Regions from separate parts of the Pseudoalteromonas carrageenovora IAM 12662 genome, predicted to be linked through region 2. Evidence: predicted binding sites of a transcription regulator. Region 2 holds the regulator's gene; each other region holds the start of a gene.
The links. The regulator FliA, encoded in region 2, starts transcription of late flagellar genes. The targets are predictions, from matches to a motif close to CTAAAGNTNNNNNNNNNNNNGCCGATA.
Positions count from the first base shown of each region.

Region 1: a site for FliA is predicted at 1,554-1,580, ahead of ALFOR1_RS14165 (DUF3530 family protein). Genes of this name have one in related genera too.
Region 3: a site for FliA is predicted at 1,575-1,601, ahead of ALFOR1_RS06110 (VC2046/SO_2500 family protein). Genes of this name have one in related genera too.

Region 1 covers NZ_LT965928.1:3,117,095-3,120,375, forward strand. Annotated here, with positions in the region: gene rapA (RNA polymerase-associated protein RapA) at 1-305, shown strand, start outside; gene rluA (bifunctional tRNA pseudouridine(32) synthase/23S rRNA pseudouridine(746) synthase RluA) at 516-1,169, shown strand; gene ALFOR1_RS14165 (DUF3530 family protein) at 1,611-2,543, shown strand; gene djlA (co-chaperone DjlA) at 2,526-3,281, opposite strand, start outside.
Region 2 covers NZ_LT965928.1:2,654,825-2,658,105, reverse strand. Annotated here, with positions in the region: gene flhF (flagellar biosynthesis protein FlhF) at 1-830, shown strand, start outside; gene ALFOR1_RS12050 (MinD/ParA family ATP-binding protein) at 823-1,683, shown strand; gene ALFOR1_RS12045 (RNA polymerase sigma factor FliA) at 1,710-2,420, shown strand; gene cheY (chemotaxis response regulator CheY) at 2,461-2,844, shown strand; gene ALFOR1_RS12035 (protein phosphatase CheZ) at 2,862-3,281, shown strand, end outside.
Region 3 covers NZ_LT965928.1:1,319,533-1,322,813, reverse strand. Annotated here, with positions in the region: gene ALFOR1_RS06120 (GGDEF domain-containing response regulator) at 1-22, opposite strand, end outside; gene ALFOR1_RS06115 (DUF6172 family protein) at 492-794, opposite strand; gene ALFOR1_RS06110 (VC2046/SO_2500 family protein) at 1,013-1,540, opposite strand; tRNA gene ALFOR1_RS06105 (tRNA-Tyr) at 1,653-1,737, shown strand; tRNA gene ALFOR1_RS06100 (tRNA-Tyr) at 1,787-1,871, shown strand; gene ALFOR1_RS06095 (M48 family metallopeptidase) at 2,087-2,785, opposite strand; gene ALFOR1_RS06090 (MHYT domain-containing protein) at 3,105-3,281, shown strand, end outside.

The sequences.
Region 1 (3,281 bases), 460 kb from region 2:
CCGTGGGTCGCCAAACAGCAAGTAAACTTGCTGGTGCACTGCAAAGTGCTATTCACCCAATGATCAACAATGCAAAAGACATGGCGCAAGAAAAACTAGAAGTGATTCGTGAAGCCTCTTTAACTAAAATGCAAAGTACGCTAGGTGAAGAGCAATCTCGTTTAGAAGCCCTTAAACAAATTAACCCGAATATTCGCCAAGAGGAAATTACTTTCTTCGATAAGCAGCGCAGCGAGCTGAGCACGCATATTGAAAAAGCGCAGTTACAACTTGATGCAATTCGCTTAATTGTGGTTTCGCACTAAGGTTTTTTGAGCTTTAAGTTTATAGCTGTCAGTCGTTAGTAAAAAATTAAAAATGACAGCTTAATAAAGCGCGGTATTTATACCGCGCTTTTTTATGCATCAGAAAACTGCATATAAGTTAGGAGCCTTTGTACAGGCTGAGAATGTTTTCCTTGAGCCTTTTCCTTCGCTCCCCTAAAATAGCGCCCTGCAAAATTACTGAGGTCGGCCGTGTTAGTTAATTACAATCCCCCAATGAGTCCGTATTTAACCATACTCTATCAAGATGACGACTTACTCATTGTTAATAAGCCAAGTGAGTTATTAACGGTTCCGGGTAAAGATCCAAAACATGCCGATAGTTTAATTAACCGCGTTAATCGCGTTTTTCCAACAGCTAAAATAGTTCATCGTTTAGATATGGCTACCTCAGGTATATTGTGTTTGGCAATGAATAAGGCGGCGCATAGGCATTTAAGTATGCAGTTTCAAGAACGCGAAACCGCAAAACGTTACATTGCACGCGTCTACGGACTGCTTGAACACCCTAACGGTTCAGTAGATTTACCGCTTATTTGCGACTGGCCTAATCGCCCTAAACAAATGGTTGACCATGAAAGAGGTAAACCTTCGCTTACACATTATAAAATACTCACGCGCGAAGCTAATGCTACCCGCGTAGAGCTCACTCCAATAACAGGGCGTTCGCATCAATTGCGTGTGCATATGTTAAGCCTTGGCCACCCTATTTTAGGTGATAGGTTATACGCCCATAAAGATGCACTCGCTGCTGCACCTCGCTTACAATTGCATGCACAAATGCTTACATTAAAGCACCCAGTTACTGAGCAAGTACTTACTTTTGAAGTTGAGCCTGAATTTTAATAAGCTCAATGACCAGGGCGTGTTGATCTTTGCGGATTGAAATTTGTTCAATCTAGGGGCGATTAAATCGCGGCGCGAGGTTTGTAACCTAGTGGCTCGGTAACTGCTCCTGCGTTACCCTACTGGCTTACATCCATGTAAGAATAAGTAAAAACCGAGTAAAGCTTCCGCGTCCTGCTCACGCCCCTTACCTACATCCATGTAGGCAACAAAGAGTTTATCGCCCCTAGGCAGAACCCGAAGGGCAGCGCATGTTTGGCATTTATGCTGCGTTATCGCCTATTTATGGGGAGTAACCACACTTCATAGGCTCTGCCTTGCCTAAAAACCAAACATACTGCTGTAAATTTAACCATCAAAGATCAACACGCCCTAACTAAATTATTAAACTTTTAGTTAACTAGGCCGATACTTAACTAATGACTATTAGTTGAGTGTGTTATGGTTTTTTTGCAATTATTTAAAAAGATTTTGTGTTGCTTAGCGTTTAGCTACTCAGTTTTTTTAGCTCTACCTGCAACTGCGGTTGAGCATATTGCTCCTCCTGCACTTTCAAGTATTGAAAACAGCGATATCGAACGCCTACTCCCCAACGCTGAAATAAAACCAATTCTTGCTGGCGATACCGAATTTTTGAGCCTTTATAGCGAATATATGAGCAGCAATTTTAGAGGGGTTGTTTTACTTATTCCGGATTGGCATTCAGTCCCTACGAATAACTCAGGTATGAGCTTTCTTCGTAAAGAGCTTAACAACTTAGGTTACACAACCTACGCTATGACTGTGCCAGATATAGATTGGCAAGCAAAAAAAATGAAACCTGTTACGCCAACTGACGCTGTAGAAACCTCAACCAGCGATGAGTCTAAAAGTGATGCTAATGAACCTGAGAAACAAAGCGCAGAGCCACACTATGTTAGTGCAATTGAGCCTGTAAATAATGATGTGCTTGAAGACTACAAAACTAATCTAATACTACGCTACGAAGCGCTCTATCAAACAGCGATGGCTGAGCCCAGTAATATTGTTGTAATAGCCCAAGGAGCGAGTGCAGGCATGTTACTTGAGTATTATGCAGATTTCCCAGAGTCTAAAATTAATGCTTTTGTTAGTTTAAGCAGCTACTTACCGAATGCTCAACGCAATGAAGAGTTAAGCCAAGCAACATCGTTAGTAGCCCCTGCGTTACTTGATATTTACTACACAAACGACAGTACTGACATTTTGCTTAGCCTTAAAAACCGCAAGCGCTGGGTTAACCGAAACGCTAAGTTTGATTACCGTCAGCGCCAGCTTTTTGGTATGCGAAACGCCCCACAGCAGCACGCACGTTTAAGCAAAGAAATAGACGGATTTTTACGCCGCCTTTTTTAAGTACTCGTAAGCTGCCTGTATGTCTTGGCTTTTTTTAACCGCAACTTCCATCATGTGCTTTGGTAACCCTTGCGACACAAGTTTATCAGGATGATGCTGCGCCATTAATTTTCGATATGCGACTTTAATATCTCGCGCAGTAGCGTCGCTATTTAACCCTAGTAACGCAAGTGCTTGTGAGCGGTTCATACTATTATCTGGCGGTACGTGATGCCCAGAACCTTCACGGTAACTACTACTTTGACCTTGTTGCTGTTGCTTGTAACGCTGCTGTTGCTGCCTAAAATTAAACTCAGCTTGGTAACGTTTTAAAACAAATGCAAAATGAGGTTTAGAAATACCTAACTGCTTACTTACCTGTGCTAATAACTGTTTTTCTTGCTCAGCTAATACACCATCAGAAAACGCCATTTGAATTTGTATCTCTAAAAACAGCTGCAATAAATCGTGGCGAGTGGTAAAGCGCTCCTTAAAATCGCTTACGGTTTCTTTTAAAGAGAAATCACTTTCTTTACCCGCTTGAAATGCATGTTGAGCTTCGCGACGTTCATCGCCTTTTAAGCCCATTTCATCCATAAATAAATTAGCTGCTTTTATATGTACTTCGCTTACACGGCCATTCGATTTTGCAATGTGCCCCATAACCGCAAAGCAACTTGAGAAAAATAATGCTTGGCGTTCATGTACATCATCACCTTTAAATAAGCTTGAAAAGCCACCGGCTTTGTCAAAATCGTT
Region 2 (3,281 bases):
CACGTGCGTGTATGGTTGACCGTTTAGTTGGTATGGGTATAGATAAAGAAGTCGCTCAGCAAATGGCTTGTTTTGTGCCTGACGATGTATCTCGCCAACAAGGTTGGAAAGCATTATTAACTATGGTCGAAGATCAAATGCAAACAACTAACAACGAGATACTTCGCCAAGGTGGTGTTTATGCGTTAGTTGGCCCAACAGGCGTAGGTAAAACAACAACGGTTGCTAAACTTGCAGCTTTAGGCGCTCAAAAATATGGTGCTGATAAAGTCGCATTAATTACAACTGACACTTACAGAATTGGTGCTTATGAGCAGCTTGCCACATACGGACGAATCATTGGTTGTGGAGTTAAACAAGTAAAAGATGCTAATGAATTAGCTGAAGTTTTATATCATTTACGTAATAAGCGTCTAGTATTAATTGATACAGCAGGTATGAGCCAGCGAGACTTGCGTTTAACTGAGCAGTTAAATACATTAATGCGTAATCAACGCGTTGATATTCGTAGTTATTTAGTATTAAGTGCAACAGCACAAATTAATGTACTACAAGAAACCGTACGTCACTTTAAAAAAGTACAGTTAAGTGGTTGTATTTTCACCAAGTTAGACGAGTCTTTAAGTTTGGGTGAGATTATTAGTATTGCGATTCAAAATCGCCTTCCAATAGGGTATCTTACTAACGGGCAACGAGTACCAGAAGATATTCGAGTTGCAAATGCTGAGAAACTAGTTAAAAAGGCTGAGCAATTGTATTTAAAAAGAACAAAAGCACAACATTCAAGGCACCAAGCAGTGGCGCCAAGCACAGTAGGGATGTATGATTAACACAGTATTAGATCAAGCAAGCGGCCTGCGCAAAATGAGTCAAAACAATAACAACGGCGTAAAAGTTATCGCTGTTACTGGTGGTAAAGGTGGAGTAGGGAAAACAAACGTTTCTCTAAATACTGCTATTGCATTAGGGCAGCAAGGTAATCGAGTATTAGTGCTTGATGCCGACTTAGGCTTAGCAAATTGTGATGTGATGCTTGGTTTGCGCGTAGAGCGCAACTTGTCACATGTTTTATCTGGCGAATGCGAGCTGGATGAAATTTTAGTTGAAGGCCCTGCAGGAATAAAAATTGTACCTGCTACGTCGGGTTCGCAGAGTATGGTCGAACTATCGCCTTCAGAGCACGCTGGTTTAATTCGTGCTTTTAGTGAACTCAACACTGAATTTGATATTTTAATTGTAGATACTGCCGCCGGTATTTCTGACATGGTGCTAAGTTTTTCTCGAGCTGCACAAGATGTCATGGTTGTTGTTTGTGATGAGCCAACATCAATAACTGATGCATATGCGTTAATTAAAGTATTAAGCCGTGAGCATGGTGTTTATAAATTTAAAATTGTTGCAAATATGGTCCGCAGTATGCGAGAAGGCCAAGAGTTATTTGCAAAGCTATCTAAAGTAACGGATCGGTTTTTAGATATTTCAATGGAGCTTGTTGCCACCGTTCCATATGATGAAAATATGCGTAAATCAACGCGTCGCCAAAAAGTAATTGTAGAACTCTTTCCGAATTCGCCAGCAGCCCTTGCATTTAAAACGCTGGCAACAAAAGCAGTTAAATGGCCAATACCAAACCAACCATCTGGGCATTTAGAGTTTTTCATTGAAAAACTAGTAAACGGCTAATTATGACAACATTGGTGAATAGAGCTATGGGATATCAAACAACACAAAACTTAAATGTGATTGTTGAAAAGCATGCATCGCTTGTAAAAAAAGTGGCATGCCATCTAATTGCTCGATTACCGCCAAGTGTTCAACTTGATGATTTAATTCAATCAGGAATGATAGGTTTAATTGAAGCTTCAAAAAACTTTGATGCAACCAAAGGCGCAAGTTTTGAAACCTTCGCAGGTATAAGAATTCGTGGAGCTATGCTCGATGAAATGCGCCGGGGTGATTGGGCCCCTCGCTCAGTACACCGTAAAAGTAGGCAAGTAGCTGAGGCCATCACAGAGCTTGAAAGTAGCTTAAATCGTGAACCATCAGATACAGAAGTTGCTGAAAAACTTGAAATTTCGTTAAATGAGTACCATCATATTTTAAATGATGTTAACGCAAGTAAAGTATTAGGTATTGAGGATCTTGGAGTTGATGAAGATGTTATCACTCCTGTAGGGCAAGATTTATCACTAGACAAACCTTTTAATAATGTTAAAAATGAACGGTTTAATGAGTCTTTGCTTAGTGCAATTAAATCATTACCAGAGCGTGATGCAATGGTACTTTCTTTGTACTATAACGATGAAATGAATTTAAAAGAAATAGGACATATACTCGATGTAAGTGAATCGCGTGTAAGTCAAATACATGGTCAGGCGATGATTAAGCTTAAAGCTAAAATCAATGACTGGATAAATTAGTAGTAAGTAAACTAAGGTTAAAACCTCACTGGAGGATGTTTTGGATAAAAACATGAAAATTCTTGTTGTTGATGATTTTTCAACGATGAGACGTATTATTAAAAATCTGTTACGTGACTTAGGCTTCACTAACGTTCAAGAAGCTGATGACGGTTCTACAGCTTTGCCTATGTTACAAAATCAAGTATTTGACTTTGTGGTTACAGATTGGAACATGCCGGGAATGCAAGGTATTGACCTTTTAAGAGCGATTCGTGCAGATGATAAATTAAAACATATCCCTGTACTAATGGTGACAGCTGAAGCGAAAAAAGAACAAATAATTGCAGCAGCTCAAGCTGGCGTTAATGGTTATATTGTGAAGCCTTTTACGGCTGGAACATTAAAAACTAAATTAGAAAAAGTATTTGAACGTTTAGGTTAATGATGGGGGAGAGGCTTATGTCAGCACCTGCTGCGCCTCAAATAACTTTAGAACAAGCTCGACAACTCGTCGTTTTTTTAGAAAACGGTGAGCAAGAGAAAGCCAATCAGTTAATTTTAGAAACCGCTTCACAAGAGCAATCTGAATTATTTGCTGAAGTTGGAAAGTTAACCCGTCAATTGCACGAAGCGCTTAAAAGCTTTGAACTTGATACACGTTTAACTGACTTAACTACCGACGCTATTCCTGATGCTAAAAAGCGGCTTAATTATGTTATGGAAATGACTGAAAATGCAGCTAATAAAACAATGGATGCCGTTGAAGCAAGTTTGCCTATTGCTCAGCAATTAGCAGATGAAATATCTCATATTAAACCGACTTGGGATCGCTTAATGAGTCGCGAAATTGAGTTAGGTGAGTTTAAGACGCTGTGTCAT
Region 3 (3,281 bases), 1.3 Mb from region 2:
ATGTTAGTAGTTGGTCTTCCACAATAAGTACCTTAGAACTTTTTAAACTTAGTTGTAATGCATGATCTGAGTAATTTATTGGCATAACTTGCGATACTTATTTTTATTATTTTACACACACTATAATACTATTTTATGTTATGCAAATGTTAACAGCTATATAAAAGGCTAAGCTTATGTAGTGAAGCTGAGGTGGCGATAAAATATCAAGAAATGCATTATTACTTTATTGGCGAGTTGAATGAAGTGACAGTTAAAATGTGTGCAGAAAAATTCGACTCGCTTTGCTAATCATTTAAAAATGAAAGCTATACTAAGCACATATGTAGTTACCTAACCTTCTAGGCAATCACATAGCAAACGCTAGGTATGGCACTTCAAAATGATTGAGGGTTATTTAGATTGGCATAAACAAAGAACGGATCATAAAAACAAAAAATGGGCCACTTAGGCCCATTTCATAATTTACATATTAGTTTTAAACTAACTTTTTACTCGTCATCATCAAGGTCTAACTGTTGACGCTGTGCAGGTCGAGCTAAAATCTCTACATAGAAAGAAGTTAAACCTTGCTTTTCAATTTCGCCAATTTGGTTGTTTAATTCAGCAACATGCACAACCTGTGCTTCTTCTGCTGTATTACCAAACTTACAGTCAAATGCCCAATAATCAGCATCTTCAGGAAGCGTCTTGTTACGCTCTCTTTTCAAATATTTTTTCACTTCGTGCTTTGCAGCATCAACCATACGAGGGTATTTGATTTTCTCGTGATTTAGCGTGAATGTTTTCTTCATTACGTTCCTAATTACCTTTGTTTAATGATAACGGCATTTAATGTCATACCATTTGTCGCCATTATAGCAATTGCATTTAATTTTTGGATGCTTTTTTTACATTAAATCAATTATTAGACATTATATAAAGCAAAGCTTGAATAAAATGTATTTTACAGACTTTTTATTACAAGAAAATTATATAGAGGGTGCATGTTTTCATGCAAGGTGGTTAGAGACTAAACCGCTATCAAATGAAGGGGTTGATGAATTGAATCGTCGTTTAAACTATCGTAAAAAGCACTTGCGTCAATAGGTGGGTTTGCTAACTGAGTATATTCACTTTTAATCCGTCGCCTAACCGCTATCTCGCAATTATCTAATACATTAAGTGGAATATGCTTGTCATCATCTCTAATTGTGAGTGGCTCGGGCTTTAGGTATTGATTAAGTTTAATGCTTTTCATACCCGCCTGCGCACCATGCTCTGAGATTAAAGCTGCATTAAACTGCCCTATAAGCATATCAAACTCACCGGGGGCTAGCGATTGTTTAGGCCCAGCACCAAATTTCTTTCTCAAGGAATCTTCAGATGTGGCTGTACTGTCAATTTCTGTTTTTGGCAGATGAAATTGACTGAAGTCTAATGCATCATGCGAAAGCATCGCTAATAAAAGTGCAAACTCGCCTCGGCGATTTTCATGCACACTATTATTAAGTTTGCTATTTAGCTGACTCTCTGTGATTAACAAATCATCGATTTGCATAGTCTTTAGCCGATTATGGTAACTGATAGATATTTATCGGCTTTATTTCAATTTTCTTTAGCTTTTTTCTTTACTTAAATACGCATTTTGCTATTATCAGCGCCGTTGCATTGGAGGGGTTCCCGAGCGGCCAAAGGGATCAGACTGTAAATCTGACGGCTCAGCCTTCGCTGGTTCGAATCCAGCTCCCTCCACCACTTTTCTTACCGCTAAGTTAAGTGGGGCCAAATGTAACAAAAATAGTGTGGAGGGGTTCCCGAGCGGCCAAAGGGATCAGACTGTAAATCTGACGGCTCAGCCTTCGCTGGTTCGAATCCAGCTCCCTCCACCACTTCTTTTTTTATTCCTATATTCCTATATTCCTATATTCCTATATTCCTATATTCCTATATTCCTATATTCCTATATTCCTATATTCCTATATTCCTATATTCCTATATTCCTATATTCCTATATTCCTATATTCCTATATTCATATATTCCTATATTCCTATATTCCTATATTCATATATTCCTATATTCATATATTCCTATATTCAAATTAATTTAAAAAACCCATTGTAAACCCATACTATTTTGCTTTAGCCATTTTGATGGTGCTTTATAATCAGGAAAAAAACGCTCAACATGCTGCCAAAATGCTTTGCTGTGGTTTAGGTGTCGTAAGTGCGCTAACTCGTGAACAATCACATAATCAATAGCATGGTAAGGCGCTCCGATTAAATGCAAATTAAAGGTTAACTCACGTTTGCTATTACAACTTCCCCACTTTCGCTTATAAATAGCGATTTTTAAACGCATTGGTAACTCTTCGCCCATTTTTTCGCAAAAGTACGCTAAACGCATTTCTATATATGCCGTTAACTGCTCTTTTAGGTATTCTTCAAGAAGTTGCTGATATTTTTGTCCAAGATTTTTAACGCGTGAAGAATGAGTAATAAGCAAATTGTTATCACACTTTATGACCTCTGACTTAACATCCTGCTTAAATTCAATATTTACAGCTCTATCAAAAATTAAAACTTGCTTATCTCTTAGCGGGTACTGTCTGGTATCAGTAATATAAAGCTGTTTAGTTAATTGGGCTCTTACCCACGCCTGCTTATTAAAAAGCCATTTTTCTATTTGTTTATTACTAACAAACTGAGGGGCATACACAGTCACCTTTTTATTATGTACTTTAATTGCAACCGTTTTTCGTCTGGTGCTTTTTTTTAACTGATACTCAAACACTGTTATTCTCATACACTATTTGCGATGGACAAATCCGTACGCAATTAATAAAACATCGTAAAATGCGCGATTATCTTAATTAAATACACTAACCCATTACTTTACTAAGAATTACCCGATAAAAAATTTAAATAAACCCAAATTTAACCAATTTGGTGCAATAGAAGAGCGACATTTAAATAGTTATCACAGACTAAAAAACTATCTTCTGATAAATAAAAGAAAACAGAAAGTAATAAATTCGTTGTTTTAATCAGTTCGTTGAATTAAGAGTTTATTTATTAATTAATTAGATTAAAATAAAAAAATAAAGATTATATTTTGAGCCATTATGTTATCAGCTTTTTTTATCACAGACCAAGACCCTAGCTTAATCATTAATGGCGTTTACGATCCTCTTTTAGTAACTATGTCGTTACTAATTGCTATTTTTGCAGCCTTTTTCACCATTCGGCTTATAGACCTAGCAAAAGAAACTCATTTTCCTAGCTACCAACGCTTGGCAAAT